Regions from separate parts of the Hymenobacter sublimis genome, predicted to be linked through region 2. Evidence: riboswitches for the same ligand, from Rfam matches in the RefSeq annotation. Region 2 holds a riboswitch; each other region holds the start of a gene.
What was found. Region 2 has a riboswitch for S-adenosylmethionine ahead of metH (methionine synthase). Riboswitches for the same ligand answer to the same signal wherever they lie in the genome.

Region 1: another riboswitch for S-adenosylmethionine. It lies ahead of MWH26_RS06195 (amino acid permease); the one in region 2 lies ahead of metH (methionine synthase).
Region 3: another riboswitch for S-adenosylmethionine. It lies ahead of MWH26_RS06245 (phosphoadenylyl-sulfate reductase); the one in region 2 lies ahead of metH (methionine synthase).
Region 4: another riboswitch for S-adenosylmethionine. It lies ahead of MWH26_RS15595 (O-acetylhomoserine aminocarboxypropyltransferase/cysteine synthase family protein); the one in region 2 lies ahead of metH (methionine synthase).

What each region holds. Positions count from the first base shown of each region.
Region 1 is NZ_CP095848.1:1,462,494-1,470,271, reverse strand. Features, by position in the region: gene MWH26_RS20190 (TSUP family transporter) at 1-838, shown strand, start outside; gene MWH26_RS06195 (amino acid permease) at 918-2,372, opposite strand; SAM riboswitch class I at 2,749-2,841, opposite strand; gene MWH26_RS06190 (DUF4890 domain-containing protein) at 3,200-3,631, shown strand; gene MWH26_RS06185 (EcsC family protein) at 3,747-4,505, opposite strand; gene MWH26_RS06180 (hypothetical protein) at 4,542-5,006, opposite strand; gene MWH26_RS06175 (Gfo/Idh/MocA family protein) at 5,016-6,059, opposite strand; gene MWH26_RS06170 (M48 family metalloprotease) at 6,203-7,012, opposite strand; gene MWH26_RS06165 (DegT/DnrJ/EryC1/StrS family aminotransferase) at 7,131-7,778, opposite strand, start outside.
Region 2 is NZ_CP095848.1:4,046,039-4,053,816, reverse strand. Features, by position in the region: gene metH (methionine synthase) at 1-3,192, opposite strand, end outside; SAM riboswitch class I at 3,266-3,378, opposite strand; gene MWH26_RS17010 (PA14 domain-containing protein) at 3,740-4,876, shown strand; gene MWH26_RS17005 (alkene reductase) at 5,078-6,214, shown strand; gene MWH26_RS17000 (SDR family oxidoreductase) at 6,676-7,674, shown strand.
Region 3 is NZ_CP095848.1:1,480,521-1,488,298, forward strand. Features, by position in the region: gene MWH26_RS06235 (sulfate adenylyltransferase subunit 1) at 1-827, opposite strand, end outside; gene cysD (sulfate adenylyltransferase subunit CysD) at 925-1,836, opposite strand; gene MWH26_RS06245 (phosphoadenylyl-sulfate reductase) at 2,005-2,772, opposite strand; SAM riboswitch class I at 3,089-3,180, opposite strand; gene MWH26_RS06250 (lipopolysaccharide biosynthesis protein) at 3,492-4,976, opposite strand; gene MWH26_RS06255 (DUF7033 domain-containing protein) at 5,088-6,530, opposite strand; gene MWH26_RS06260 (glycosyltransferase family protein) at 6,585-7,778, opposite strand, start outside.
Region 4 is NZ_CP095848.1:3,718,190-3,725,967, reverse strand. Features, by position in the region: gene MWH26_RS15605 (homoserine dehydrogenase) at 1-841, opposite strand, end outside; gene metX (homoserine O-acetyltransferase MetX) at 831-1,868, opposite strand; gene MWH26_RS15595 (O-acetylhomoserine aminocarboxypropyltransferase/cysteine synthase family protein) at 2,189-3,577, opposite strand; SAM riboswitch class I at 3,954-4,065, opposite strand; gene MWH26_RS15590 (LysM peptidoglycan-binding domain-containing protein) at 4,428-4,730, opposite strand; gene MWH26_RS15585 (lipocalin family protein) at 4,949-5,365, shown strand; gene MWH26_RS15580 (choice-of-anchor Z repeating domain-containing protein) at 5,659-7,778, shown strand, end outside.

The DNA of each region.
Region 1 (7,778 bases), 2.0 Mb from region 2:
CACGGCGCTGCTGGCGTTTGCGGCCATGCTAGTGTTCAACATTCTCTCCTACTACTTCACCTGGCAGCAGGTGTGGGGCGCCGCTACCCATTCGAACACATTCTGGCTGTTTGTGGTCATTGGGTTCGGGGCGCAGCTGATTGACGGGCTGCTGGGCATGGGCTACGGGGTAGTTACGGCCATTAGTTTAATGAGCCTGAATATTTCCCCGGCGGCGGTGAGTGCCAGCATTCATACGGCCGAAATGTTTGCCAGCGGGGCTTCGGGCTACCACCACTACCGCTTCGGCAACGTGAACAAGCGCCTGTTCAAAGTGCTCTTGATTCCGGGCGTGCTAGGGGCCATTACCGGTGCCTACCTGCTCTCGAAATTCGGGGAAACCTATGCGGCCTACGTCAAGCCGTTGCTGGCGGTGTACCTGCTGCTGCTAGGTGTGCGCATCATCTCCAAGGCCTTTTCCCAGCCCGGCCCGCGCCAGAAGCACAAGAAGCTAGGGTTGCTGGCCGCGGCCGGCGGCTTTCTGGATTCGTTTGGCGGCGGTGGCTGGGGGCCGTTGGTAACCAGCACGCTCATTGCCGGCGGCCGCACCCCACAGTACGTTATCGGCTCGGTCAGCGTCACGGAGTTTTTCGTCACGTTTGCCAGCGCCGTCACGTTTTTTGCTACCCTAGGCATCTCGCACTGGCAGATTATTTTGGGCCTAATTGTGGGCGGCGTGGCCGCTTCTCCTCTAGCCGCCCGCCTGGCCGGCCGCATTCCGGTCCGCTGGATGTTCGTGGGCGTGGGCCTGATGGTGATTGTGTGGAGTGTGTGGGCCCTGCGGAAGGTGTTTATGTAGAACCCGACGTATATGAAACCACATAAAAAAGCCTCACCGATAAACCGGTGAGGCTTTTTTATGTGGTTGAGAGCCGTATCTACGCGACTTGCCGCCGCGCTTCTTGCCCTAGCTTGCTGTGCCGCTTGCCGTAGCCGAAGTAGATAGCCAGCCCGATGGCCAGCCACACGGCCAGGCGCAACCAGGTTTCCCAGGGCAGGGACACCATCATTACCAAGCAGGTCAGGATGCCCAAGATGGGCACCAGCGGCACCAGCGGCGTGCGGAAGCCGCGGGGGGCATTGGGTTCTTTCTTGCGCATGATGAGCACGCCGATGCACACCATCACGAAGGCCAGCAAAGTGCCGATAGATGTCATTTCGCCAACTACGGCAATGGGCACGAATCCAGCGAATAGGGCAATAAACAAGCCCAGCAGCAGCCCCGATTGTAGGGGCGTGCCGAACCGCTCGTGCACGCGCGCAAACACCGGCGGCAGCAGCCCATCCTTGGCCATGGCAAAAAACACGCGAGTCTGGCCCAGCAAATCCACCAGAATCACGGAGGTATAGCCGATGATGATGGCCAGAATAACGGCCGACGAAAGCCAAGCGTAGGGCGTTTTCTCGATGGCAATGGCTACGGGAGCGGCGCTGTTCTTGAACTCGGTGTAGTTGGCCAGGCCCGTGAGTACGTGTCCAAACAGTACAAACAGCACCGTACAAATCAGTAGAGAGCCGATGATGCCGATGGGCATGTTTTTCTGTGGATTCTTGGTTTCCTGGGCCATGGTGGCCACAATGTCAAAGCCGATGAATACGAAGAACACCACGCCCGCTCCGCGCAGAATCCCGCTCCAACCAAACTCCCCGAACTCCCCCGTATTCTGCGGAATGTACGGCTGGTAGTTGGCGGGGTCAATGTACTGCCACCCCAAAGCAATGAACACGAGCACCACCGACACTTTCAGCGTAACCACAATGGCGTTAAACCACGCTGAGCCTTTAGTGCCGCGCACTACAATCAGTGTGATAACCAGCACAATAAGCATGGCCGGAATATTTACCAGACCATGTACTTCGGTGCCGTTGGCCAGCTTGGCCGTCTCGAACGGCGACATCACCAGCTGCGGGGGCAGGTGAATGTTGTACTTGCTTAGAAACTTCAGCAGATACTGCGACCAGCTAATGGACACGGCCGCCGCCCCCACAGAGTATTCCAGAATCAAGTCCCACCCGATAATCCAGGCAAACAGCTCGCCCATGGTAGCGTAGGCGTAGGTGTAGGCCGAGCCAGCCACGGGCACCATGGCGGCAAACTCAGCGTAGCACAGGGCCGAGAAGGCGCACCCCACGGCGGCTACCACAAACGAGAGCGTCACGGCCGGACCGGCATTGTTGGCGGCAGCAATGCCAGTCAGCGAAAACAGGCCCGCGCCGATAATTACCCCAATGCCAATGGCAATTAGGCTGAAGCCGCCCAGACTTCGTTTTAGGGTGTGGGCGCCAGTTTCGGCCGCCTCCTGCCGTAGCAGTTCCAATGATTTTTTGAGCATAAAAAGCAAGCGCCAACTTCCTGGTTGGCTGGTAAAAAAGAGTTCGGTTGTAGGACCACCCCAGGTGCCGACGGAAGGCATTGCGCACTGAGTCCGCTTGGTTATTAAACTAGGCTGTGGCGGTGCGCAAAAAATGCAAGCCGACAACTAAGCGGCTCTTAGACCGAAGCCACATCCCCAGAGAAAAACCACGGGCAACCTCACTACTACCTGTTTAGGCCAGGTAGCCATGCCGGTTACGCGGGTAGGCGACTTAACTTCAGCAGCAACAACACCCGCTGCCACACCACCGCTGCTCCCGAGCAGACGCGCGGAAGCGAGCGGTAAAAACTACGAAACGGGCACGACGGCAGGGGCAAAAGTCCACGGCTTGTTGTTTTTATATGGTCAGGAATTGGCACCGTTCCAGCAGTTGCGGATGGTTGCCGACGCGTCAGTGAGCCTGTCTCTCAGCGCCTCTGTATAAAAACAATCCTTTGGGCTAGAAAGAATTGATGGGGCAAAGGTAGAACCGGAATGCGGGTCCTGCAAACGAGAAGCTCAACGCCCGGTTTACCCTACCTACCGGCCTGGCTCAGGACCCAGGCGACGAACAAAACAACTACGCTTTTTGCCTACTAACTACTTGCCTGCAAGCACCTTACACGCAACGATGTATTTTCCTGGGCAAGGTTTAACTTAAAAATTTAAATTTTTTCAGAACCTGTTAAGCCCCCCTTCTGGTCAAAGTTGGCATCTGAGTTGCCTACTGACGTAGCAGAAGCACAAAAGCCTGTTCCGGACCACGGCCTGCTTCTTTCACTGAATTTAACCTATCCAACATAGCCATGAAAAAGCTCCTCGTTCTCTTCGCCGCTTTCTCCTTTTCCGCTGCGGCCGCCTCAGCCCAGACTACGCCCGTAAAAGCGGCCCACGGCCAGCACCAAAAGGGCGCCAAAGCCAACAAAACGCCCGAGCAGCGCGCCGAGCAAAAAGCCAAGAGCCTAAGCCAGAAGCTCGGCCTCACGGCGGCCCAAACCGAGCAGGTGCGCCAGCTGCACCTGGCCCGTTTCCAGGAAATGCAGGCCCAGCGCACCCAAACTGCTTCGGCTGCCAATAAGCAGCAGCGCCACCAGGCCATGAAAGCCAGCAAGGATCGGTACGAAGCTCAGCTCAAGCAAATTCTGAGCGCCGAGCAGTACACTAAGTATGCGCAGCTGCAGGCGCAAAAGCAGGCTAAGCACAAAGGCCAGCACGAGCAGCGCAAAGCCAAAAGCTAAACCTGTCGTTCCCTAAAAAAGCCCCGTTTCCTTACAGGAGACGGGGCTTTTTTGTTGGTGTAGCATCCGCGTGTACTCGCTTTAAGCCAAGTGGGACCAGCATTCATTGAGCTGTTCAGGTCGCGGGAATAGGGGTAGCAGGGGTAGCTTCGTTGGCGGCGTGTAGCCACCGCAGGCGGTAGCAGTTCATGGCCGTATCGCCGAGTTGCTCTAGCAGGCGGTAGTTGGCCACGGCGCCCACGGCGGCCCCAATGACGGGCACCAGCTGGGCCATCTTGGCCAGGTCGATGTAGTCGCGGTACTCCTGTTGGAAGGTGCGCCAGTCGAACTCGTGCACGTCGGTGGGCAGGGTGTGGCGGTAAGCGTCCCAGTTGGCCACGCGCTGGTACACGTCGTTGCGAGTGTGCTGGCTGCTGAACGCCAGTTGAAAGATGTGAAGCAAAAACAGGCGCTCAGTATAGTCGCGCACATCGTAGCCATACAGCGCCGCTACGTCGAACAGAAATTTCAGCTTCAGGCCCAGCAGCAGCGGAAAGTCGGCCAGCCCGAGCAGGAAGCCACCGGCCCCGGTAACGGCACCTTCGGCGGCAGCCGTGTTGCGGTAGTAGCGCAGGGTGCTGCGCACGGCCGCCTCGCGCTCGGCCATTGTGGCTGTTGCCTCCGGGCGGCGAGTGGTGTGCGTGGAGCCGAAGAGCACCCCGCGCACCGTTTGCTTAATGGCCGCTGTAATGGCCGCGTGCACCTTCTCTGGTAGCAAGGCATTGAGCCGAGCCTGGGCCCGCCGCGTCAGGCGACCTAGCAAGGTAGGCTTCTGCTGCATGCGGCGCTGCCAGGCGCGCAGTTCCGTAAGCGCCGGTTCTTCTAGTGCAGCCATACGAAAAGGTGCTTCCGCCACGTACACAAGGTTAGTCTACGGCTTGCCTTGAAGATACAGAATCTCCCGGTTCATAAAGATGGTATCGGGGCCAGGATAACGCTCATTGTAATCAAGCTCAACCTTGTACATCCACTCGTGGGCCTTTATTTCGCCTGATTTAACATTCTTCGCAGTTGGGGTGAACCGCACGATGCCGGTGTCGCCAACCATTACTGCCGTGTCGTAGGCGGGGCTTTCTAGGGAAGGACGGTACGTGATGCGGATTGTACGCGGCTTGCTTTCAGCCGGAGCAATGGCAGTCAGCACCCGCGGATCCACATAGACCCGGGTGGAAAATTCCTGCCCCGTAAGCACAGTGTCACGGCCGCGGGAGCTGACGGCGCTGGCCGTTGGCGGTGGTGGTGGGGTATTCTGAGCCTGCACGGCCCGTTTTTCAGAATCGGCGGAGCAGCCGGCCAGGAGCAAAGCGCAACCTAGCGCCGGAAATAGGTAGTTCATGGATGATGCTTAATCAGAGGCTGAGGGCTGGCGCAAGCTATAGATGCGCTCAATTATTTCGACCACCTTCAGGCCTTCCAGGGCATTAGTGGTGGCACAGCTGCGGTTTTGAATGGTGTCGACTACGTTTTCAATTACCTGCACGTGGTTGGCCGCGCTACCCTGATAAGAGCCGTAGTTGTTCGCAGGGTTGGTAGGGGGTAGCGGAGGCAGTTGGTAGTCGCGCAGGTGGCAGTAGTCCACTTTGTCGAGGTATTGGCCGCCGAGGCGGAGGCTGCCGTGCTCGGCGACTACCGTCAGGGAGCTTTCCAGGTTTCGGTCCCAGACGGCCGTGCTGTACTGGAGCGTGCCGCTACCCCCGCGCACGAGGTCGAAGGTTACCAGGCCGCTATCCTCGAACTCCGTGAGGTTCTGGTGGTTGAAGTCGCGGAAGCGGGCCGAGATATTGGTAACGTCGCCGAATACCCAGTACAGCAAGTCAACGAAATGACTGAACTGAGTAAACAGCGTGCCCCCATCCTGAGCCTGGGTGCCGCGCCAGCCGCCGGGGCGGTAATAGCGGGCGTCACGGTTCCAAAAGCAATTGAGCTGCACCAAATACACCTGTCCCAATTTACCCGTCTCGTAGAGTTGCTTGAGCCAGGCGGCCGGCGGCGAATAGCGGTTCTGCATCACCCCAAACACCAGCCGGTTCATTTGTGCCGCTGCGTGCACAATGGCTTCTGCATCTACTTTGCACAAGGCCATGGGTTTCTCAACGACGACGTGCAGCCCTGCTCGCAAACCGGCTATAGCTTGCGGCGCATGCTGGTAATTTGGTGTAGCTATAGTTAATACATCAGCGTCAGAACCGCTCCTAAAGTATTCATCCAGAGTAGAGTACAGCGGCACGCCGGGAAATTCAGTGGCCAATGCCGGAGCCAACGCCGCGTCTGTATCGACTAAGGCCACGAGGGTAGCGCCTGGATGGCGGGCCACCAACGCCGCGTGCCGGCGGCCAATGTGGCCCACTCCACAAATAACGAAACGAACAGCAGCACCAGAATCAGCCAAGGCAGAGGAAGTAAACGCGGCGGGAACAGCGCCGCCGCAAGCTCCGAAAAAACCACGGCTTATCGATGCAAAAAAGCCCGTAGCGCCTACTATGGCACTACGGGCTCCAGGGGCTTCCTTACCGGAAAGCGGGTACAGTGACGTTACAACAGCCGCTTCAGCTCATTGAAGTTATTGTTGCTTACGTTTTTGCCGGTGCAGCCTAGCTGTTGGGCACTGCGCTGAATGCTTTGGATGCGGGAGCCGGGATTGGGGTGAGTACTCAGAAATTCGGGGGTGCCCGCCGCACCTTGCTTTTCGGCCTTGATGAAGAAGCCCGCGGCCCCGTCGCAGGAGTAGTAGCGGGTGCCGTTGAGGTAAATGGTGGAGTACTTATCGGCTTCGGTTTCAAAGCTGCGGCTGAATTTAAGCTGGCCCAACCCGGCCGCAATTTGCACCAGCTGGTTGGAGGAGCGGTTGCCCAAAATTAGGCCCAGTAATAGGCTAGTACCGTACTGCTGCTGAAGCTGTTGGGTGCTGTGGCGGCGGTCGGCGTGGGCAATTTCGTGGCCCAGCACCCCGGCCAGCTGGTTTTCATTGTCCAGAAATTTAATCAGCCCCGAAAACACATAAATGTGGCCCCCGGGCGTGGCAAAAGCGTTTTGCGTCTGGTCATCCTTGATGATCTGCACGTCCCAGGGGAACTGGGTGCGGTACTTCAGGTTGCCATTGTCGAGGACGCGCTTTACTACCCCATCGAGGAGCTGGTAGGCACGAGGGTTACGGGAGCGTTCCAGCAGCTGCCCCTTGGCGCGGTAAAGCGAGTCGGTTTGCTTAGCCACCTGGGCCCCGAGGGCAATATCCTGGTTGATGGAAAACAGGTTGATGCCCTGGTGGGGTTTGTTGATGGCCGCCGTGGTCAGCCCGGCAACCACGGCCAGGGGAAGAAAAAACTTCAGGAAGGAAGGACGCATAGTACAACGAGGGGATAATATGACGGAGGTAGTACGAGAAAAAGAAAAAACAGTGCCAGCAAAATACCTACCTGGTTTGAGCCGCTGTTGCCTGCTTTATAAGACGAGTAAAATCGGCCTATGCTTCTGCCCAGTTGCGCACCACTTCTGCCACGTAGGCTACCTGCTCAGGCCGTAGCGTAGGGTGAATAGGCAAGGACAGCACCGTGCGGCACAACCGCTCGGCCACCGGAAACTGCCCGGCTTGGTAGCCTAGGTACTGGTAGGCGGGCTGGGCATGCACTGGCACCGGATAATACACGGCGCTGGGCACGCCGTGGGCCGCCAAGTGCTGCTGGAGCGCGTCACGCCGGCCGGGCTCGTCGGCCACGGTTATGGTGTATTGATGGAACACGTGCGTACTCCGGGGGTCGCGCTCCGGCACCTCTACGCCGGACACCGGGGCCAGCGCCGCATCGTACTGGGCCGCTACCTGCTGGCGGGCGGCGGTCCACTCCGTGAGGTAGCGCAGCTTTACGCTGAGCAGGGCGGCCTGCAGGGTGTCGAGGCGGGAGTTAAGGCCAATCTGCTCGTGGTGGTACTTGCGGCTCTGGCCGTGGTTGGCAAGCTGGCGCAGGGTAGCGGCGCGCCCGGCGTGGCGGGTAAACAAGGCTCCCCCGTCGCCGAAGCCGCCAAGGTTTTTGCTGGGGAAAAAGGAGGTGGTGCCTACCTCCCCTACCGTGCCGGCCCACCAGGTTTCGCCGCTGCGAGCTGTAAACTGGGCGCC
Region 2 (7,778 bases):
CAGGGTGAAGAACTCCGTCTGGATTTCCTCACGGCTGTCATCCTTGAACACCTGAATAGTATCGTGGCCGACGGTGTTGGCGGGCCAGAAACCCACTACGGCGCGGGCCGTGAGCAGCTTCTCGTCAATGATTTGCTTGAGCAGCTTCTGGGCGTCATGGAAGAGCTGGGTGGCGGCTTCGCCCACGTTCTCATCGGTGAGGATGCGGGGGTAGCGGCCCTTCAGCTCCCAGGTCTGGAAGAAGGGCGTCCAGTCGATGTACTCCGCTAGCTCAGCTAGGGGGTAGTCTTCCAGTGTTTTGGTGCCCAGGAAACTCGGCTTCACAATACGGGTGGCTTCCCAGTCAGCCTGGAAGCCGTTTTCGCGGGCGGCTTCAATGGGCAGGTAGCTCTTCTCGCGCTGACGGCCGGCGTAGTCTTCGCGGAGCTGGCGGTACTCCTCGCGCACGGTGCGGGCGTATTCCACATCGGCGGAGCCCAGCAAAGCCGCCGCCACGCCTACCGAGCGGGAAGCGTCATTCACGTGTACCACCGGGCCGGAGTAGTTGGGCGCAATTTTCACGGCCGCGTGCAGGCGGGAGGTGGTGGCGCCCCCGATGAGGAGCGGAGTCTGGAGGCCGCGCTTTTCCATTTCCTGGGCCACGTACACCATTTCATCTAGGCTTGGGGTGATGAGGCCGCTCAGGCCGATGACGTCCACCTGTTGCTTCTGGGCTTCGTCCAGAATCTTTTCCAGGGGCACCATTACGCCCAGGTCCACAATGTCGAAGTTGTTGCAGGCCAGCACTACGCCCACGATGTTCTTGCCGATGTCGTGCACGTCGCCTTTTACCGTGGCCAGCAGGATTTTACCGGCCGTTTGCCGGTCGCCGCTTTGCTTGTCGGCCAGCAGGTAAGGCTCCAGGTAGGCCACGGCTTTCTTCATCACGCGGGCCGATTTCACGACCTGGGGCAGGAACATTTTGCCCGCGCCAAACAAGTCACCCACTACGTTCATACCCGCCATCAGGGGGCCTTCAATTACTTCGAGCGGCCTGGCTACTTGCTGGCGCACCTGCTCGGTGTCCTCGTCGATAAATTCCGTAATACCTTTTACTAGGGCGTGCTGCAGGCGCTCGGCTACGGGCAGGCTACGCCAGGCGTCGGCTACTACCTCCGTTTTGTCTTTCTGCTTTACGGTGTCGGCGAAGTCTACGAGACGCTCGGTGGCGTCGGGGCGACGGTTCAGGAGCACGTCTTCCACCAGTTCCAGCAGGTCTTTGGGCACTTCATCGTACACGGCCAGCTGACTGGGGTTCACAATGCCCATATCCAGGCCGGCCCGGATGGCGTGGTAGAGGAAGGCCGAATGCATGGCCTCGCGCACCACATCGTTGCCGCGGAAAGAGAAGCTGATGTTGCTGACGCCGCCGCTGGTGAGGGCGCCGGGCAGGTTCTGCTTGATCCAGCGGACGGCCTCAATGAAGTCCAGCGCATAATTGCGGTGCTCCTCCATGCCGGTGCCCACCGTCAGGATGTTGGGGTCGAAGATGATGTCCTCGGCCGGGAAGCCGACTTCGTTTACCAGGATATCGTAGCTGCGCCGGCAGATGTCGATGCGCTTTTCCAGGGTATCGGCCTGGCCGTTCTCATCGAAGGCCATGACTACCATGGCGGCGCCGTAAGCTCGCACGGTGCGGGCCCGCTCCTTGAAGGTTTCCTCGCCTTCCTTCAAGGAAATGGAGTTGACAATGCTCTTGCCTTGTACGCACTTAAGGCCGGCTTCCAGCACGCTCCACTTCGAAGAGTCCAGCATAATCGGCACCCGCGAAATATCGGGCTCCGAGGCAATCAGGTGCAGGAAGGTGGTCATGGCCTGCTCCGAGTCGAGCATGCCCTCATCCATGTTCACGTCGATGACCTGGGCACCGCCTTCCACCTGGTCGCGGGCTACTTGCAGGGCGGCCTCGTAGTTTCCGGTCCGGATAAGGCGGGCGAAAGCGCGGGAGCCCGTCACGTTGCACCGCTCGCCCACGTTGACGAATAGGCTGTTGGGGGTGATGTTGAACGGTTCGAGGCCGGCGAGGCGGGTTACCCCACCCCCGGCCCCTCCCCGGTGGGGAGGGGTGCCAGACATGTTGGTTATCCTATCAGCAGAAGCTGATCTAAGCTCCTCCCCACCGGGGAGGGGTTGGGGTAGGGTCACCCGCCGCGGTTCGTACCGCTCCGCCAGGCGAGCCAGCTCGCCGATGTGCTGGGGCGTGGTGCCGCAACAACCGCCTACTACCGTCACGAGACCTTCTTTGAGGTAATTTTCCACCACGCCCGCAAACTCCTCAGCCGACTCGTCGTAGCCCCCGAAGGCATTCGGGAGGCCGGCGTTGGGGTAGGCGGAAATGTGCACGTCGGCAATGCGGCTCAGCTCTTTGATATACACTTGCAGCTGATCGGCGCCGAGGGCGCAGTTCAAACCCACGCTCAGTAGGGGCAAGTGCCGGATCGAGTTCCAGAAAGCCTCCACCGTCTGGCCCGAAAGGGTGCGGCCAGAGGCGTCGGTGATGGTACCGGAAATCATAACGGGCACCGGGCGGCCACCTTCGTCGAAGAACTTCTGCACCGCGTACAGCGCCGCCTTGGCGTTCAGGGTGTCGAAGATGGTTTCAATGAGCAGGGCGTCGGAGCCACCCTCCACGAGGCCGCGCACTTGCTCATGGTAGGCGGTGGCCAGCTCATCGAAGGTCACGGCCCGGAAGCCGGGACGGTTTACGTCGGGTGACAGGGAGGCAGTGCGGTTGGTGGGCCCGATGGCGCCGGCCACGAAGCGAGGCTTGGCGGGGTTCTGGGCCGTAAACTCGTCGGCTACCTCCCGGGCTATGCGCGCCGACTCATAGTTCAACTCATACACAATGTCCTCCAGGCCGTAATCGGCCTGGGCGATGGTGGTGCCGCTGAACGTGTTGGTTTCCACCATGTCGGCCCCGGCCGCGAAGTAATCGGCGTGGATGCCCTTGATGATGTCGGGCCGCGTGAGGCTGAGCAGGTCGTTGTTGCCGCGCAGAGGGTTGGGATGATTCGCGAAGCGGGTGCCCCGGAAATCAGCCTCTTCCAGCTTGTGACGCTGAATCATGGTGCCCATGGCGCCGTCCAGAATCAGGACGCGCTGGGCCAGGATGTCGTGCAGCGGGGAGTGGGGGCGGTGGAGGGTCGTCGGCATATCGGCTCTTCTAAGAAAATCGGCAGCAAAAAAGTGCCTATCCAGAAAGAGCCGCGTGGGGGCGCGAGTCCTGTTCTTATCTTCTTCCAAACCGCCCAAGCCGCCCGGAAAGGGAATTAGCACCTTGTTTTATTCAGGTTGCTAAGACGTCATCGGGCCCAATCCCTCGGTCTTTCTGGATAAGTAACAGGGCGAAGATACAACCGGAATCTTCAACTTTCAATCCGGGAAGTTTTGGGAGGGAGGTAGAGTCATTCGCTTTCAGGCTGCACGCCTGCAGAAGACGCGACGCTTCGCGTCTCAGTCGTTGCTGAAGTTGTTTAACTCACATCGTCCAATGCTTACTGCTCACCGACACGACGTGGAATGTCGCGTTTTACAGGCGGGTAGCAACAGCAAGTTGGTGGCTTGCTGCACGGTTTGCTTAGCAGAAGTATATAGGCTTAGCTGAATGGTTCGTTGTACGGAATGGCCTGCTCATTGAATAAAGTTCGTGCGGTTTGGCATTTTGTTCATCTTGTGGTCAATACGTTAGATGTCTGCGACTATGATGCTATCCTCTCTGTGTCAGAAACTGTTAACGGGCTGCTTATGCCTGCTGAGCAGCTGGACGCTGGCTCAACACCAGGCCGGCTCGGGCTTGCGTGGACAGTACTACGAGGGTAAAAAGTTTGAGAAGCTAGTGCTGACTCGCACCGATGCAGCAATCGACTTCAACTGGACCGTTGGGCCCAGCGGCAACCACTTTGTGTCGCCGGGACCAGGCGTGCCGGGCGAGTACTTCTCGGTGCGTTGGGCAGGCCACGTATATGCCCCGGTAACGGGGGTGTACACCTTCCAGATTGCTACCGACGACGGGATGCGCGTCTGGATCGGCGGGAAGAAAGTGCTGGATTCCTGGCACGATCAGCTCGTAACGGTTTCCACAACCCACCTGAAAATGAAAGCTGGGAGCTACTACGCCTTGCGGGTGGAATACTACCAGAGCGACCGGGACTCGCGGGCACTACTAGCCTGGCAGCTACCCGATTTCAACACGTTCAACGAACCGCAGCCCATTCCAGCGGCTAATCTGTACTCCACTCTGCCCACCAATATTTTACTTCTCGTGGAGGCTACGCCGCCCCAGCCCAAGGCCGCGGCCTCCGTTCCGGCAGCGGCACCGGCGGCTGCTTCCGGCGGCAAGCCAAAGCCAAATGCAAAGCCGGCCCGCGCAGCTAGCAGCCCAGCGCCCGTAGCTGCGGCCAAACCTAAGTCAGCCGTGGTGCCGGTAGTGACCAGAGCAGCGCCCGCAAAAGCCGACACCGCCACCGCCCATCTACCCGACCTAACGGCGCTGAGCAAAGGCGCGGCCGTAACGCTGCCCAACCTCTACTTTACCCAGAGCACGGCGGCTTTGCTGCCCAGCTCGCGTCCTACCCTGAATGCCCTGGCTCGTACACTGCGCGCCCAGCCCACTATGCAGCTGGAAATAGCTGGCCACACCGATAATGTAGGCGAAGCCGCCCTAAACCTACGCCTCTCTGAGCAGCGGGCCCGGGTGGTGCGGCAGTATCTCGTGCAGCAAGGTGTTGACTCGGTGCGGCTTACGGCCCGGGGCTACGGCGGGGCCCGGCCAGTAGCCGACAACCGCGACCCGCAGCAGCGCCCCCGCAACCGGCGCGTGGAGGTAGTGGTGCAATAGGTTGAGCAGTAACGTCCTACAGAACTGTCCCTGCAAGTGGAACGAGGGGCCAGGGAATTCAGGGGCGAATCTCAGATTCCTCGGTCTACAGTGGAAGAACAGTTTTTGCTTTTTGTTAGGACGATGAAAACATTGGTGTATAGACATTAGTTGATGGGTGCTGAAACGGTACGTCATTGTTTCTCAACCATCGACTTCATCATGAGCCAAACCACCAATCTTTTCACGCCCGTGCAAGTGGGCGCGCTTTCCCTGCCCAACCGCTTTGCCATGGCGCCCATGACGCGCAGCCGGGCCACCAACCCCGCCAACGTACCCACCGACTCCGTTGTGACCTATTACGTGCAGCGGGCTACGGCTGGCCTCATCATTTCGGAAGGCTCGCAGGTGTCGCCCCAGGGCGTGGGCTACATCAACACGCCGGGTATTTACTCCGAGGAGCAGGTAGCCGGCTGGAAGAGAGTAACCGACGCCGTGCACGCCGCCGGGGGCCGCATATACATCCAGCTCTGGCACGTAGGCCGGGTGTCGCACCCTTTCTTCCATAAGGGTGAGCTGCCGGTTGCTCCCTCGGCCATCAAGCCGGAAGGCGCCAAAGCCTTTACCGGCCAGGGTTTCGAGGATGTGCCCACGCCGCGCGCCCTAGAGCTCAGCGAAATTCCGGGGGTAATCGACCAGTTCCGCCAGGCGGCTCGCAACGCCAAGCTGGCCGGCTTCGACGGGGCCGAAATCCACGGGGCCAACGGCTACCTGCTCGACCAGTTCATCCAGGACGGCTCCAACCAGCGCACCGACGAGTACGGCGGCAGCTTGGAAAACCGCACCCGTTTCGTGCTGGAAGTAGTGCAAGCGGTAGTCGATGAGCTGGGCGCCGACCGGGTGGGCATCCGCCTCTCGCCCCAGGGCAGCGCCAGCATCCACGATTCGAACCCAGTACGCACTTTTAGCTACGTTACCGAGCAGCTCAACCAGTTCAACCTGGCCTACCTGCACGTCATTGAGGCCCTGCCTGGTCACCCGATGGCGGCCAAGCCCGGCACTCCGGCCGTAGCCGCGCACCTACGCCAGATTTTCAACGGCACCTTCATCCTCAACGGTGGCTACACCCACGACACCGCCGACAAGGCCCTGGCTAACAACGAGGCCGACCTGATTGCCTTCGGAGTACCCTTCATTGCTAACCCCGACCTGGTGGAGCGCTTCCGCGTTGGGGCGGCTCTCAACACCCCTGACCCCAGCACCTTCTACGTGCCCGGTGACAAGGGCTACATCGACTACCCCGCCCTCCAAGACCAGGGCGCGGACGTGAAAGAGCCCGTTGATTACCAGAATAACTAAGCACTAACCTGCTCGTAATCTGCTATATAAAACCCGTCTCGGCGCAAGCAGGGGCGGGTTTTTATTTGAGCAATTAACCTCATTCCATTCCCGTTTGCCTCCCAGTGTCATCCTAAGCAGCGCGTAAACGATTGACGTAACAACGTCCTGTTCCTACGTGGTAAGGTCCTTGGCAAGCGCAGGATGACACTGGAGGCGAAGCGGGTTTTCGGTTTTGGGCTCAACGCACTGTAGGCCCGGCGGTCTGAAACTGCTTAACCTGGTTTTCCAGCCGCTACTGCCCCGACTTCTTGCTAACGTGTCACTTATTACCGCTTACCGCCGTGGCTTCCCTTCTCCTGAGGAGAGGGGGCTGGGGGTGAGGCCCCGCCAGAACGGCTGTTCCAACCAAGGGCATACCGGTTAGCTGTTGAGGTCGGAATCTGCGTAAGCAGAAACCTCAACTATACTTTGCTACCCAAATGGCTGCCAAGAAACCTTCTGCCTCATCTACTCCCGCTCCGTCGGCTGCTAAGGCCGCGCCGGGTAAAAAGTCGGCTGCCACGCCCGCCGCCACAAAAGCGGCCGCCGCTACCGAGGCACCCCAACCCGTGAAGCGGCCGACGGCCAAGGAAATGAAGGCGCACGCGCAGAAGCTGCCCTACCCCGCCCGGCAAGCCGATATGAAGCTGCAGCCGGCCATGGATTTCTCTACTTACCGAGCCGCGGGCAAGCTTCAAGACAAGATTGCGCTGGTGACCGGCGCTGATTCCGGCATCGGGCGGGCCGTGGCCGTGGCCTTTGCCATGGAAGGCGCCCACGTAGCGGTGCTCTACAACGAAAACACCCTGGACGCCGAAGAAACCAAGCGCCTTGTGGAAGCACAACACCGCCAGTGCCTGCTGCTACAGCTAGATGTGCGCGACCCAGAGCAGTGCAAGCAGGCCGTGCGCCTGACCCGCAAAGAGCTGGGCGGCCTGAACATTCTAGTCAACAATGCGGCCTTTCAGATGAGCGCCGAGAAGTTCGAGGATATATCCGAAGAGCAAATCCGGCGCACCTTCGATACCAACATTCTGGGCTACATCTGGATGGCGCAGGCCGCTATACCCCACCTTAAGCAGCATGACTGCATCATCAACACCGGCAGCATTGTGGGGCTTACCGGCATCCCGATTCTGGTGGATTACGCCTGTACCAAATCGGCCATTCATGCCCTCACCAAAAGCCTGGCAACCTACCTCGGCGAGAAAGGCATTCGGGTAAACTGCGTGGTGCCCGGCCCGGTCTGGACGCCCAACATCCCCGGCACCATGCCGCAGGAAGAAATTGAAAAGTTCGGCTACGAGGTAGCCCTAGCCCGCCCCGGCCAGCCCGAAGAGCTGGCCCCCGCCTACGTGCTGCTGGCCTCCCAGGACGGCTCGTTCATGACTGGCTCCTTGGTGCACGTTACGGGTGGTAAAATGAGCAGCGACCAGTAACGCCAGTCAACAGCCGCATGGTAGCCTTGCTGGCTTGTTGGGCGAGGCTTGGTGGGCCTAACGGGTTGGCGGCAAACGGGCCTTACGCGCAAAAGCATCTCATT
Region 3 (7,778 bases), 2.0 Mb from region 2:
TCAATGGCCTCAATTTCCGACTCCAGGCCCGAAGGCAGCACCTTTACCCGGTCGCCGCGGCGGTACTGGCCGCTCTGAATCTGGCCGGCGTAGCCGCGGTAATCGGGCAGCTCGGCAGTCTGGGGACGGATGACGTATTGCACCTGGAAGCGGGCCGGAGCGGCGGTTTCCGAAGCGCCGGGCACGCTTTCCAGGTGTTCGAGCAGGCTCGGGCCTGCGTACCAGGGTAGGTGCACCGAGCGCTTCACCACGTTGTCGCCGTTGAGGGCGCTGAGCGGAATAGCCGTGGCCGCGGGCAGGTTGAAATGGTTGGTCAGCTCGGCGTAGTCGGTGGCAATTCGGGCGAAAACGGCTTCGTCGTAGCCCACTAAATCCATCTTATTCACGGCCAGCACAAAGTGGCGGATGCCGAGCAGGGCGGCAATAAGCGTGTGGCGGCGGGTTTGCTCAATGACACCCTGGCGGGCATCCACCAGCACAATGGCCAGGTCGGCGTTGCTGGCGCCGGTTACCATGTTGCGGGTGTACTGCACGTGGCCCGGCGCATCGGTGATGATGAACTTGCGACGCGGGGTAGTGAAATACTTGTAGGCCACATCAATGGTGATGCCCTGCTCGCGCTCGGCCCGCAGGCCATCCGTCAGCAAAGCCAAATCCACGGTGCCGTTGGAAGCCTGCCGCTTTTCCAGCGCCGCCAGCACGTCCAGCGACACGGATTCGGAATCGTAGAGCAAGCGGCCAATCAGCGTGCTTTTGCCATCGTCCACGCTGCCGCAAGTGATAAATCGAAGAAGGTCCATTTGTTTAGACATGAGACTGTGAGACATGAGAAGTGAGATGGGTGAGTTCGAAAAAGAGGGTGGTCGACAGGTGCAAAGCCGGAACTGTCTCACCTCTCATGTCTCACAGTCTCACTTCTAATAATCAGAAATAGCCGTTGCGCTTCCGGTCTTCCATGCCGGCTTCGGAGATGTTGTCGTCGAGGCGGGTGGCGCCCCGCTCGCTCACTTTGGCTAGCAGCAGGTCCTGGATGATGTCTTCCACGGTGCTGGCGTCGCTTTCCACGGCGGCGGTACAAGTCGAGTCGCCCACGGTGCGGAAGCGTACCTGCCGGGTCACGATTTCGTCGTCCTCATCGAGGCGCAGGTGCTCGGAAAGGCCCAGGAGTTGGCCGGTGGGCAGCACCACGCAGCGGCGCTCGTGGCCGAAGTAGATGTCGGGCAGGGCAATGTTTTCGCGCTGAATGTAGCGCCAGACGTCCAGCTCCGTCCAGTTCGAAATCGGGAATACGCGCACGTTCTCACCTTTTTGAATGCGGCCGTTGTACACGTTCCAGAGCTCGGGGCGCTGGCGCTTGGGGTCCCACTGCCCAAACTCGTCGCGGACGGAGAAGATGCGTTCCTTGGCGCGGGCCTTCTCCTCGTCGCGGCGAGCCCCGCCGATGCAGGCGTCAAACTCAAACTCCTCGATTACCTCCAGCAGCGTGTAAGTCTGCAGCGGGTTGCGGCTGGGGTATTTGCCGCCCGGCTCGCGCAGGCGCTGCCGCTTGATGGTATCTTCCACCTTGCGCACAATCAGCTTTTCGCCCAACTGTTCGGCTAGTTGGTCGCGGTAGGCTAGCACTTCCGGGAAGTTGTGGCCGGTATCTACGTGCACCAGCGGGAAGGGGAAGCGGCCGGGCCGAAAGGCTTTTTCGGCCAAACGCGTCAACACGATGGAGTCTTTGCCACCCGAGAACAGCAGGGCTGGGCGCTCAAATTGGCCGGCTACTTCCCGCAGGATGTGGATGGCTTCGGCTTCGAGCCGGTCGAGGTAATCAAAAGAGGAAGTACTCATGTAGTTCTGGATGTCAGTTCTTAGCGCCGGAAAGTGTCCGTGTGACCCCACCCCAACCCCTCCCCGGTGGGAAGGGGCTTCGGTTACTTTGGTTTGGCAACGCTACCAGTCAAAATCGTTGTGGTACTAGCATAAGCCCCTCCCCACCGGGGTGGGGTTGGGGTGGGGTCACACGGGCTCTACCACCGGGTCGGGGCCATTGTGGTGGGCGGTGGCGTGCAGGCCACACTCTTTGGCCGAAAGGTCTTCCCACCACCAGCGGCCAGCGCGGAAGTCCTCGCCGGGGCGGATGGCGCGGGTGCACGGGGCGCACCCAATGCTCACGAAGCCCTGTTGGTGCAGCGTATTCACCGGCACGTTGTGTTCCTTGGTGAAGGCCACGGCTTGGTCCCAGGTCCAGTCGAACAGGGGGTGAATCTTCACCAGGTTGTGGGCCACGTCCCATTCCACCGGGTCCATGGTTTGGCGGTTTTGCGACTGCTCGGCGCGGATGCCCGTAACCCAGGCCGCCTTGCCAGCCAGGGCCCGATTCAGGGGTTCCACCTTGCGAATAAAGCAGCATTCCTTGCGGTTATCCACGCTTTCGTAGAAGCTATTCGGGCCTTTCGCTAGCATCAGCTGCTCTACATTTTCCCGCTGGGGGTAGTACACCGCAATGGGCTGGCCGTACTTCAGCAAGGTCTTATTCCAGGTGGCGTAGGTTTCCTGAAAATTGCGGCCCGTGTCGAGGGTGAACACCTGAATGGGCAACTCGTGGGCAAAAATCAGGTGGCTGATGAGTTGGTCTTCTAGACCGAAGGAGGTCGAGAAAACGGCTTGCTCGGGGAAGTACTCCGCCACGAGGCGCAGCCGCTCCAAGGCCGAAGCCTGGATTAGCCGGGGGCGCAGGTCGTCCAGCAACGCGTGGACGGCCGGCGCAGCAGTTGCTGCGGACATATCAGAAGAAAGGAAGGGAAACCGACGTTGTAGGCGCGGATTTCAGCCAAACAAAGGCCCTGGCACAGGATAGCGGCGCTGCTACGGGCAGCAACTAGCTAGAAAACAGCCGGGCGAAAAGGTGGGCGTGCGCCGAAACCTGACTACACGAAAGAGCCGTGTCAGCCGCGTAGCAGGGCGCACAAACCAGAAGAAAGGAGGTTGGAAGCGCTTAGCAACAACACGGCATGCCCAACATGGCACAACACCCATGCTGTAGTGCAGAGGCGGTGGCGGATGCGGCGGCGGAGTTGGACAAGCGGTTCACGGCTAGTTGTTTTTATATGGTCAGGAGTTGGCACCGTTTCGGATGGTCCGCTGGTTGCCGGCGTTTCGTCGAGCCTGTCTCTCCGCGCCTCTGTATAAAAACAATCCTTTGTGGGTAAAGAATTGGTAGGGCAAAAGTAGTGGTCAGAATTTTACACTACCAAATTTTATTTTTTCTGCAGTAGCGTTTTCCCAGCCCGGACGGGTCACTACAGCGAGAGTGGTAGGACTAGACGGGAGGGCGTGCCTAGCGGAAATATTGAAAATTGCTGGGGTCGTTTGCTAGCTGCATTAACTACCCCTTTTTTAGCTGAAACCAGCCATTGAAATAAGATAGGTACGGAAAGCTACAACTCTGCAGTTGCCGTTTGAGCGTAGTTTGATCTTAAGAACTATATGCGGATTGTACAACTTTACTTTTCTGAAAAACGCGCCCGAAGTTTTTCTAAAAATAAAGTGGCTTCGGGTGAAGATTTAGTAGCCAAAATCAGGGTAGCGTAGGCCACGGTTAGCACGGTGGAGCGCAACAGCATAGTGAGTAGTGACGAAGCCAGCGTGGGCATGAGCCAGCCAGCTACCCCGGCAACGGCCGCAATGCCCAGAATCAACGGGATGCGCCACGTAAACGGCTGCATGCGGTAGCTGTGCCACACAAACCAGGTACGGGCCACATTGATGCTTACCTGAGCCACGCAGGCAGCTACCGCAGCCCCCACCATGCCCAGGCGCGGAATCAGTAATCCGTTGAGTAGAATAGTAAGCACGGCCAGCGACACGTTGAAAATCAGATCGTAGCGGTAGCGGGGAGAGGTTACCACCATCAAGCCGTTGACGCCCGTGATGCCGTCGAAGAGTTTGCTACCCAGTAACAGCAGCACTACCACCGTGCCTTCGGCGTAGCGGGCATTGCGCATCAGGGAGTAGATAAAGTCCAGGTTCAGGCTGATACCCAGAAATAAAAAACAACCCAACAGTGTGTTGAGGCGGGTAGCGCGGCGGTAGAAATCGGCCATGCGGGGCAGATCCTGCTGCTTCCAATAGTCGGCCAACAGGGGAAAGGCTATCTTGTTGAGCGAGCGAGCCGGAATAGCCAGGGCCGTGCTAATGTTGCTGGCCACCACGTAAATGCCAGCCGCCGCCACGCTCACCTGCGCGCCTACCATCAAGGTATCAATGTACAGGATAATACTGCCCGACAGGCTTCCGAGCAGAGTAAAGGCGCCCATGCCCAGCATCTCGCGCAGGGGCCGTACCGCGAGTACCTGCCGCGTAGGTCGCCAGTGCAGCTCCCCAATGGCGGCTACGTAACCCGTTAGCAGCAGGGCCAGGGCGCTGTTCACGCCCACAAACCACAACACATAACCCGTAAACGAGAGGTAGCCCAAGCCAAACAGAAACGCACCCGCTACAATCAGAACCCGCAGCAGAATATCCTGCACGAAGGAGGAAAAAGCCGTGTGATACAGCGCCTTTAAGTAGGCGTCCTGCACCGAGTACAGCATGGTGAAGAAGGCCAGCACGGCGCCCCAGGTGTAGTAGGGCGCGAGCAGGGGCGCATCGCGGCCGTACCAGGGCAGGAGCAGGGGTTCCCCCAGGAAATACAGGGCCGTGACTACGGCAAATCCTAGCAAGGGCACGCCCACAAGTAGCGGCAGAAACCCCCGGTGGCCCGATTCCGGGTGGCGGAAGTAGGGAAAAAACCGGATGCCCACGCTGGCAAAGCCAAAGGCCGCAATTTGGGCGTACAGCGTGGCTACTGAGGCTAGCGTGGCCGTCACGCCCAACTGCTGGGGCTCCAGAAAATTAGGCAGCACCAGGGCCGTGCTTACAAAGCCTAGCGCCAGCCCGATGTAGGAAATAATGGTGTTGCGCAGCCCCTGCCGCTGAACGATACCCAAGTGGTGAACTAGTGAGGTGGTAAGGTGGTGAGATGGTAAACTAGTGAAATGGTGAGGTTGACGTTCTGTTTGCACAAGTGACGCCATCTGAACATCAACCTCACCTTTTCACTAGTTCACCATCTCACAGACATCCTGGCCGTTAACGAAGGCCACGTTGCGGCTGCGAAGGTACTCCATGATTTCGGCGAACTGGCGGGGGCCCGTGGTTTCGTTGGCCGGGTCAAAGTTCTCGTTGTGCCAAAGCACCGTGCATACGCCGCCAAACCGCTCAATTTCCTGCAGCATGGGCGTCAGGGCTGGCAGAATTTCCGCCGGGGCTAGCTGCAGGTAGCGCGGATGGTGGAGAGTAGCGTCCATCACGTTGAGCGGAATTTCGAGAAATTTAGATGTCTGAATAGAGTTTTTTGGTCCCAGGGTAAAGAAAGCCGGTGCTTCTGATAGTAGCGTATAGAGCCTCATTTGCGGAGGATTAACAGTAAAAGAATCAGCATTAAAATTGAAAGGATAGAACGGCAGGCAGTAGGAATTTCGAAAGCCAAAGTGCTCGGCGAAGCCTAGTGTCGAGTCATAAGTGAAATTATCCATACTGAGTAAGGTGGGAGTAATGCGTGGCTCCCAACTCAGATAATGGAATCGGATACCGCTACACGGTACCGGAATTTTAAGCCAATCGGTTTTTAGCTTTCCTCCATGCATTGCCGTGCCCAGACCTGCGTGCAGACCTACTTCCGCATCTTGGATAGCGGCTGCGGCTTTAGGCCACACCTTCCGCAGTTTGTAATCGGCGTTAGGTGTACCGCTTGCGGCCGGCCGGTGTTCAGGTAAGAAGAAGAACGTGCTTTTGGCCCCGTAGCTGGTCACCGTTTCCTGCACCTGTTGGAGGTTGTCCCAGGCGTCGGGGGTAGTGAAATGTCGCCACAGCTGGCGCCCGAAACTTAAGAGCCGGCCTTGGCGCAGAGCAGCTTTGGCGGGCGCTTTCCAGGCGCTCTGCAAGTTGTCGACGTCGTGGGTGATGAAGGCGGCCCAAGTGGCGCCATTGGGCCAGCAGCGGGGCCGTAGGGATTTACCTGAAACGTGCTCGACGGCGGTTTTCAGTACGTCGAAATAGTAGTTTACCACCGGAATAGTCACGAAGCCATAGCGGTGCTGCACGCTGGCGGCGTAGGGGAAGCGGCCGTGCTGGTCCCGTTCTTCTGAAAAAAACTCCTGCCAGCCGCTAAGCAGGTAGAAAGCTGCCGAAAGGATGTCGGCGTGAATAAGCGCGTGGCCGTTAGAAAGCAGCTCTAAAAGTGGTTTCTGCGGCTCAGAATCAAAGAAAATGGGAATTTGCTGACCCTGCCACTCCCGCCAAGTAGGTTCCGGGGGGTAGGGCTGCTGCTGCTTGAAAAAGCTCCCGGCGGCTTCTGCTATTTCAATGTGCGGCTGCGTGTGAGCGTAGCCGATAGAAACCAGTGGCACGACTTCATACGCCAGTCGGAAGTGCCGAAGCACGTAGGCAATGCGGGTTTCTGCGGCAACAGGAGCCACTGCGGGAAGCGGGGGAGGCAGCATAGCTGCAAAGTAAGCCAGATGGCGCAACTCTATCTTCCTCCTCTAGCCGCCGCGTTACGTGGTGACAGTTGGGGTAGGGGCCGCTTTGCCCAGCCACTCGGAAAGCAACCGTGCGGCCCGCTGTTGGCTATGACCTTCGTCGGGCGTGCCGAGGGTAGCGTTGTAGTAGGCCGCCCGGTGGTACAAATCAGCGGGTTTGTGCTGCTGGTAGCGCCGGAGCAGTGCCGAGAGTTCGGGCAGGGTGTGGGCACGCTCCACGAGGCCGTGGGCGACATAGCCGTAATAATCCTCGGCCACGCCGTGGGTGCCAAAGCGGAAGTAGATACTGGCCAAGTTGAGCAGGGTAGCCTCCAGGTGAGTACTCGTGTCGGCGGCAATTAGAGCGTCGTGTTCGGCCAGAAACTCGAATACGGTTTGCTGGCGGGCATCGGAAAAATGGAGCTGCGGATACTGACGGCGCAGAAAGGAAAAGTCGCGCGTGTCGCCGGGGTGGGGGCGCAAGGTGAAGATGAGACCCGAAAACTCACGCAGCAGGTGGTCTACCGCCGCCGCTACTGCTTCCGCGTCATCGAGGGTGTTGATGGCTATGGCTACCCGTTGCACGGTGGGGTTCTGGTTTTTACGCGCCAGAAACGCATCAGCCTTGGGCATGCCCACTAGTTCGGTGCGCCCATAAACCGGACCGCACTGCCGGTATTTATCCAACGCATCCTGCCCTTCCAGCAGGCTAAAATCAAAACCCAACGGCGGGAAGTTGGTGCTTACGCTGGCGTGCTGCACGTAGGCCGTGGGCACGCCGCAAGCGCGGGCCGCCAGCAGCAGGGCCCGGGCGTCGTCGTTGTGGTCGTTGGCGAAGACGATGGCGCGGGGCCGGTAATGGCGCAGGGCCCGCACGTACACCTCGTAGTACCCAATGGCGTTGAAAATCAGGTCGAAAAAGCGCCACGCCCGCGGGCCTTCCGTGCGCTTCAACCCGTAGTACACCCCCAGAAATTGCCCGTAATACAGCAGTTTCCGCCGCAACGATAAGCGGTTTACTGCCTGGTTGTAACGCCCAATCTGCTTGCTCTGACCCGCCACCAGCACGCTCCCCGGTAGGGCCTCCCGCAGGAAATGCAGGGAGTCATAGTTGTTCTGGCTGACCACGTACAGCCACACGGCGCCGTGCAATTGCTCTGGGTTGCGCACCGGCCGAAACAGGTTGCCTACCAGCCGCAGGCCGGCGTATCCCAGCACCTTCGCCAGGCG
Region 4 (7,778 bases), 330 kb from region 2:
ACTCGGGGCCGATGAGTTGGGGCGTTACGAGCACCGTTACGCGCCCGTCGGGTAGGCGCTGCAGGCCGGCCACTACCTTAATTTTCTGGCTCTGACTGGCGGCAAACGCAACATCCACCGCGCTGATTCCTTCGATGCCGAGGTTGAGCACCTGCTCTGGCTGCAGAAAAGCCCCATAGGCGTGGGCGGCCAGCAGCACGGCCTTGGAGCGCGGATCGAACGCGCCCATGTCGAGGGTAGGGTCGGTTTCGGCAAAGCCCAGGGCCTGCGCTTCGGCCAGGGCCGGGGAGTAGTCGGAGCCGTCCTCGCCCATGCGCGTAAGCACGTAGTTGGAGGAGCCGTTGAGAATGCCCGTGAGGCGGCGCAGCGGCTCGGTGCTGAAGTACGCATCCAGGGTCCGGATAACCGGAATGCTGCCGCACACGGCGGCCTCATATAATAAGGTGCCCTGGCCTTCGCGCTGCAACCGGATGAGCTCAGGCAGGTGGCGGGCCAGCATAGCTTTGTTGGCCGTGACTACCCGGCGGCCCCGGCGCAAGGCCTCGGCTACCAGCTCAAAAGCTGCGTCGGCATCGTCAATTACCTCCACCAGCACGTCCAGGGTATCGTCTGTTAGCACCGCTTGCACGTCGTACTCAAACCGATCGGAGGGTAGGGGCCGCACCTTGCCGGGCGTTTTCACCACAATGCGGGCAATGCTAAAACCGGCCTCAGGCTGCTGATTCAGTATATCGAAAAGGCCCTGGCCCACGCATCCAAACCCAATGAGGCCTACTCGCCAAGGCTGGGTGGTAGAAGCAAGGGAAGCAGCAGAGGCGGAGAAGGCAGCGTTAGTGGACATAGCTCTGGACGTAGAATCGTTCGAGGAATTGGGTAATCTGGGCGGTTTCGATCAGGAAGCCGTCGTGACCGAAGTGCGAATCCATTTCGGCGTACATAGCGCCCCGGATGTGGCGGGCCAGCAACTGCTGCTCCTGGGGCGGAAACAGCACGTCGGAGGAAATGCCTACCACCAGCGTGCGGGCCCGGATGCGGCCCAGTGCCGCCGCTACGCCGCCGCGTCGGCGCCCCACGTTGTGGCTGTCCATAGCCCGCGACAGGGTCACGTAGCTGTAGGCATTAAAGCGGGCCACCAGCTTGTCGCCTTGGTAGCGCTGGTAGGAGCTGGCCAAGTAGTCGTCGAGCTTGCTCTCGTCGGAGTCCGTTTGGGTACGGTCGTAGGCATCGGGGCTGCGGTAGCTGAGCAGGGCCACGGCGCGGGCCGCGCGTAGGCCCGCCGCGCCACCCGCGGGGGTAGCCGTTTCGTAAGTAGGGTCGGCGAAAATGGCCAGGCGCTGGGCTTCATTGAAGGCAATGCCCCAAGCCGAATGTCGGGCGCTGGTAGCCAACAGCACCAGGTTCTCGAATAGCTCGGGCCGCTGTACGGCCCACTCCACCGCCTGCTGCCCCCCTAGCGAACCGCCAATTAGGGTGTGCACCGACGTCAGGGCCAAATGTTCCCGCAAGGCCTCGTGCGCAGCCACCATATCCCGAATAGTCAGGAGCGGGAAGTGCTGGTAGGCTGGTTGCTCCGTTAGCGGGTCCGGGGTAAGTGGGCCGGTAGTGCCGTAGCAGGAGCCCAGCACGTTGGCACACACAATAAACCAGTCGGCCGGATCGAAGTGACAACCCGCGCCAAACAAACCGGGCCACCAGCTTAGCACATCGGCATTGGCCGTGAGGGCGTGACACACCCACACCACATTGTCGCGGGCCGCGTTGAGGCGGCCGTAGGTATGGTAGGTAACCTCCACCCGGGGTAGGGTAGCGCCGCTTTCCAGCCGCAGGGGCCGGGGCAGGCGGAACAGGTGTGGCTCTTCGGAAGACATGGAATAAGGAGCGCGGGTCGGAGGAAAGCGAAGTCGGAAGCTGCTTCGCGGGTAGTTGCTAGGGGCGCGCCAGGGCAACGAGGAGCGTTTAACCATGCGCGAAAGGAAACTTCGCGCGGCATTCGGGTTCATGCTAGTATATCCTAGCCCGCAGGCGGAGCCGATTTTGCCCGGCTCCGCCCCGGCCAGGTGCGGGCGGCGTATGTTCCGATGGTTCCTCTCTCACAAAAAACGTCGGCGCCGGCCCGCTTACCGCATGGCTGGAAGCTGCTGCCCGGCGGCTCTCTCACCTGCCGCCGGACATCAACCCCTCTCAAGTGCTAGACTTCCAGCGTAGCGGCGTGTTCGAGTTCTGGCTCCGGCAGCAGCGTGCTACCGGCCACATCAGCGGGCTGAGCGGCTACATTGCGCACCGCGTCAAAGGCCTGGGCCAGGTCGGCCCGGATATCATCAAAATGCTCAATGCCCACCGAGAGACGCAGGAGGGTAGGCGTCACGCCGGCGGCGCGCTGCTCCTCTTCGGAAAGCTGCTGGTGGGTAGTAGCCGAGGGCTGAATGATGAGCGTTTTGGCGTCGCCCACGTTGGCTAGGTGGCTGACCAGCTTTAGGTTATCAATAAACTGCGTAGCCGTTTCCTTAGAGCCTTTGATGGCGAAGGTGAGCACCCCGCCGTAGCCGCGCTTCAGGTATTTCTGGGCCAGGGCGTGGTAGGGGCTGCTCTTGAGGCCGGGGTAGTTCACGGCTTCTACCTGCGGGTGTTGCTCCAGCCAGGTAGCCACGCGCAGGGCGTTTTCCACGGTGCGGTCTACGCGCAAGCTCAGCGTTTCCAGGCCCTGAATCAGCTGCCAGGCATTGAATGGGCTTTGGGAAGGACCGAAGTCGCGCAGGCCTTCCACCCGGGCCCGAATGATAAAGGCAATGTTGCCAAACGGCCCGCCTTTTCCGAATACATCATTGAACACCAGCCCGTGGTAGCCCTCGGAAGGCTCCGTGAACTGCGGAAACTTGCCGTTGCCGAAGTCATATGTACCGCCGTCCACAATCACGCCGCCAATGCTGGTACCGTGGCCGCCAATCCACTTCGTCGCCGATTCTACCACAATGTGGGCGCCGTGCTCCAGGGGCCGAAACAGGTAGCCGCCCGCACCAAACGTATTGTCCACGATGAGGGGCAGATCGTGCTTGTCGGCAATGGCGGCAATGCGCTCAAAGTCCGGGATGCTAAAGCTCGGATTGCCAATGGTTTCCAGGTAGATGGCCTTGGTATTCTCGTTTATCAGGGCCTCAAACTTCTCCGGCTGGTCGCCGTCGGCGAAGCGCACCTCAATGCCCAAGCGCTTAAACGCTACCTTAAACTGGTTGTAAGTGCCGCCGTACAAGTGCGTGGTGCTCACGAAGTTGTCGCCGGCCTGCAGAATGTTGTTGAGGGCAATGAACTGCGCCGCCTGCCCCGAGGAAACCGCCAGGGCTGCCACTCCGCCTTCCAGGGCCGCCACACGCTGCTCAAACACGTCGGTGGTGGGGTTCATCAGGCGGGTGTAGATGTTGCCGAACTCCTTCAGCGCAAAGAGGTTGGCGCCGTGCTCGGCATTCTTGAACACGTAGCTGGTGGTCTGGTAGAGCGGTACGGCGCGGGAACCAGTTACGGGGTCGGGCTGCTGGCCGGCGTGGAGTTGGAGGGTCTCGAAGTGGAGGTTCTGCGTGGACATGGCAAGGCTGGGTTAAAGACCGTTTGGACAGGAAATGAGGGAGCGAAAACGCGAAGAGAAAGCCACGACGAGGCGCAGCGGGGGCCGCACCGGAACCAGCCAGAAAATGCTTCTGAAGCTGAATGGGATGCAGGCGGGCCTCGGGTGCCACTGTGGGTCACCGCAGAATCAGGCCAAGAAAGAGGAAGGGGTTAGCTAGCCGGGAGTAGGGCTAGCAACAGCAACAACACGTGCTACAGCAGCGCATTCGCATTCGCCGGGAAGCTGGAGCAGCTACCGAAACACAGAAACCCCACGACCTAGTAGGGCGCAACAAAGCGACCAAGGCAGCGGGGTAGGAAGGGGCGAAAGCGAGGATGTTTTCCATGGTACTCCTGAGTTATATGCCCCGCCAGCTAAGCTGATCGGGCAGGAATTGGCACCTTTCGCGCGGTCGAAGGTTGCCAGCGGGTCAGGGAGCCTGTTCTCTCGCCGCTTCTGTATAAATCTTATGAAAACTACCCCGCCGCGAGCGGGGGAGTACCGAGTTGGTATTGCAAAGGTATAGCAGCGGTTTTGATATATGCAATAGGGTAGCAAAATTTTTTACCGCGGTGGCTGACTACAGCCCTTAGAAGGTGCTAAAGCCAATACGATGATTCAAGCCGCTGATTTTCAAACGCAATGTATCCGTTGCTCTATCTCATAGAGCTAGTTGCAAGAACTATAGCTCCCTACGTTGCCGGAAAAATCTGGCATACGACTGTCCGTTACCGCAAACATACTCGTACGAAAAAGCATGGGTAGGCCACAAAAAAAGCCACTCGTTTACGAGTGGCTTTTTAGGATAATTCCTAGATATAGCCTAGGCTTAAATCTTAGGTAAAGTCAACACCTGGCCTACCTCAATGTGGTCGGGATTGGCGCCGATGGTTGCCTTATTGGCATCGTATATCTGATGCCACTTGGAGGCGTCACCGTAGTGGTTCTTGGCAATTTTAGAAAGCGAATCGCCGCTTACTACCGTGTATTTGTCGGCCTGGGCAGCTGCCGGCTGGGCAGCGGGCTGGTTAGCGTTGCCGAAGAAATCGGTGGCGCCGCCAGCGGCAGGTTTAGGAGCAGGAGCAACGGGTTTTTTTTCGCCGTCGTTGGAAAGGAAATCAAACAGTCCCATAGTGGTAAATGCAAGTAAATGTGGAAGAAACGACCGACTTGCAGGGCAGGAAAAGGGCGTCGGTTTTGGCTCTTACGCCAAGGCCAACAATAAGTTGTATCCGGCGCATGCGCATAATTCTAGGCTGAACATCTTGCGGAATTGCCCCGTAAGAGGCGCAATACCAAGTGTCCTGCTTGGTGGTGTTTCTCCCTCATTTTAACTTATCTCCCTGCCCCATGAAAACTAATTCCGCTCCCTTGCGCTACCTGGCTAGCCTGCTCATGTTACTGGTACTTTTCACTGCTTCCTGCGGCAGCAAAGAAGGCAAAGTAGAAGGCGTGAACATGCTGTATGGCACCGAAAGCAAAGTTTGGAAAACCGATAAAGAACTGAGCGCCAGCGGCGACAAAGTAAAGCAGACGGATGCTCAGGAGGATGAGCGCATCACCTTCTTTGCCAACAAGCAGTATAACATGACCTCTCCTGCTGGTGCCGTAAATGGCAAGTATGAGTTTGACCAGGCCGGTAAGAAAATCACTATGACGCCTGATGGAGCTGCCCAGAGCAATACCTTCGATGTAGTAACGCTCACCGACGACAAGCTCACGCTCCGTAGCCCCGAGGGCGCTGAGCTGCGCCTTGAAAAAGAATAAGCGCTGGTAGCTTTTCGCTTCGCAACAAAAAAGCCTCTCTGTATCCAACGGAGAGGCTTTTTTATGACCATTCGGTACTGGCAGTATGCTGAGGCTGGCCGCTTTTTCGGTGTGCTCTTATGGGCAGCTCTCGGATGAATTACTATCGGGTGCCTTGTAACTTATATTCTTATATATCTTTGGTTAAACTTTAAAAAAGTAACAGAAATATTAATCAGTCAACAGATACAATTATGGTGTTTATGGCCGTCGCGAAGCGTGTTCATCTGTTTCTTATCTGCGCTGTTCTGCTGATGTTGCCTTTGCTGACTCAGGGTCAGACAACCAGTACCCTTGTCAGCTTCGACTTTAACTCGGGTACTCGGTATGACGCGCTTACGCCCGTTACGGCGGCGGGCGTTACGGCAGCGGCCTCTTCAACGGAGGCGTTTGCTACTAGCCCGGGTACGGCTACGGGTGCCGGCGCCTTTACGGCCGCTCCGAGCGGCCCGGCGTTGTCGATGGCAAATTCCACGGGCTCCAATAACAGGTACTTCCAGTTTGCGCTGGGCGGTAGTAACTTAAGCAGCTATTACGGTTACAAGCTGTACCTACAGCCCTACCGTTCCAGCACCGGCGCTACTACCATTACGGTGGCCTACAGCACCGACGGCGGCACTAACTTCACGAACTTTCCTACCACGCTGGCCGTGCCGGAACTGGCTTTTGCGGAACGGACACTCGATTTGTCTGGGGTAAGCGACCTGGACTACAAACACACGCTGGTGCTGCGGCTGCTGGTAAGCGGGGCCACCTCCGGCAGCGGCACCTTTCGCCTCGACAACTTCCAGGTGCAAGCTACCTCCGCCCTGAACCCCACGCCAGTTCTGACGAGCCTCAGTCCCGCTAGCATTGCGGCGGGCAGCAATGGCTTCACCCTGGTTGTTACCGGTAGCGGCTTTATTAACGGAAGCACCATCCGCTTTAATGGCGTTGAGCGGCCTACTACCTTGCACAGCGCCACCCAACTGACGGCCGCTATTCCCGCCTCCGACGTGGAGGTAGCCGGCACTTACCCCGTAACGGTGATTAGTCCGGGTCCGGGCGGCGGCACCTCCGCGAGCAGCAATTTTGTCGTTACGCCCGTAGTCCGCTGGGATGGGGGCGCCGGCACAAATAGTTGGTTTGACCGGGCTAACTGGGATGCTGATGCGGTGCCCACCACCAACGATGAAGTGCTACTGGACCACAACAAGGTTGCGGGCCGCTACACCGTGGTGCTTGATGCCGGCGGGGCCGTAGCCCCGGCTACCACGCCTACCGCTGAAGTTCGCTCCCTGACTATAAACCCGGCCACCGGCGACTCTATTCTGCTGGAAATATCAGCCCTGAATACTAGCACCGTGCCCCTACGCCTGACTCGTAACAGCGCTGCTGAAACTGCCTTGGCCATTTACAACAAGGGCGTTGTAACGAATACCAGTGACAGAGGCGGAATTGATATTCCGGGCGATAATCCGAATTTCTACCTCTACAATGGCGGCACCTACCGCCACTACACCGACCGGCCGCATGTAGGCCTGCTGGAAAACCTGGCCGCCGTGGCGGGCACGGAAGCCGGAACCTGGGAGTTTCGGCCCAAAACTCAGCCCAGTAACACAGCTTCCATTGCGGGCCGGACCTACCCCAACCTCGTTTTCCGGAACCGAATTGGGCAGGCTTTTACCAACTTCACTGGCAGTGGAGCTAACCCCCTGACCGTACGCGGCAACCTAATCATCGGTCCGGGCGCGGTGTTGACTGCCTCTACCACGAGCGAAGTGCGCGTGGCCGGCGACATAGTAGTGCAGGGTGCTTTTCGCTTTGCTCCCCAAACCACCGGGACCAGTACCGTCCGGATGGTGCTAAACGGGAGTCGGCCGCAACGCATTAGCGGGGTAGCCTGGGGCGCAGTGCCCAGCGGCACGCCAACGGGCACGTATCTGGCCGCCGATGTACCCCTGCAACTCAACAACACCAGCTCCGAGGGCGTGACGCTGGCTACCCCCGTTACGGTAAACAACGTGCTGCAACTCACGGCCGGCCGGCTGCAAACGGATGCGGTAAACCTGCTGACGCTACTTAATAATCCCACCAGCGGCTCTGATAACAGCTTTGTAAATGGCCCCGTGGCTCGTCCGGCTAGTGGTGCCGTTACCCTAACCTTCCCGCTGGGGCGCATTGCTGCCCAGGGTGCCGCCTACCGGCCTTTAACCTTAAACATCAACAGTCTGAGTCGGGCCACTACGTTTACGGCCACCCAAACCGAGGGCGGCTTTGCCACGAAAGACCTAACCGGCGACCTGCGCCGCCTGAATGCTACCCGCTACTTCGCGGTAACCCCCGCGCCCGCCCTCACCAGCGCCGATAACTTCGCGGGTACCATTACCCTGAG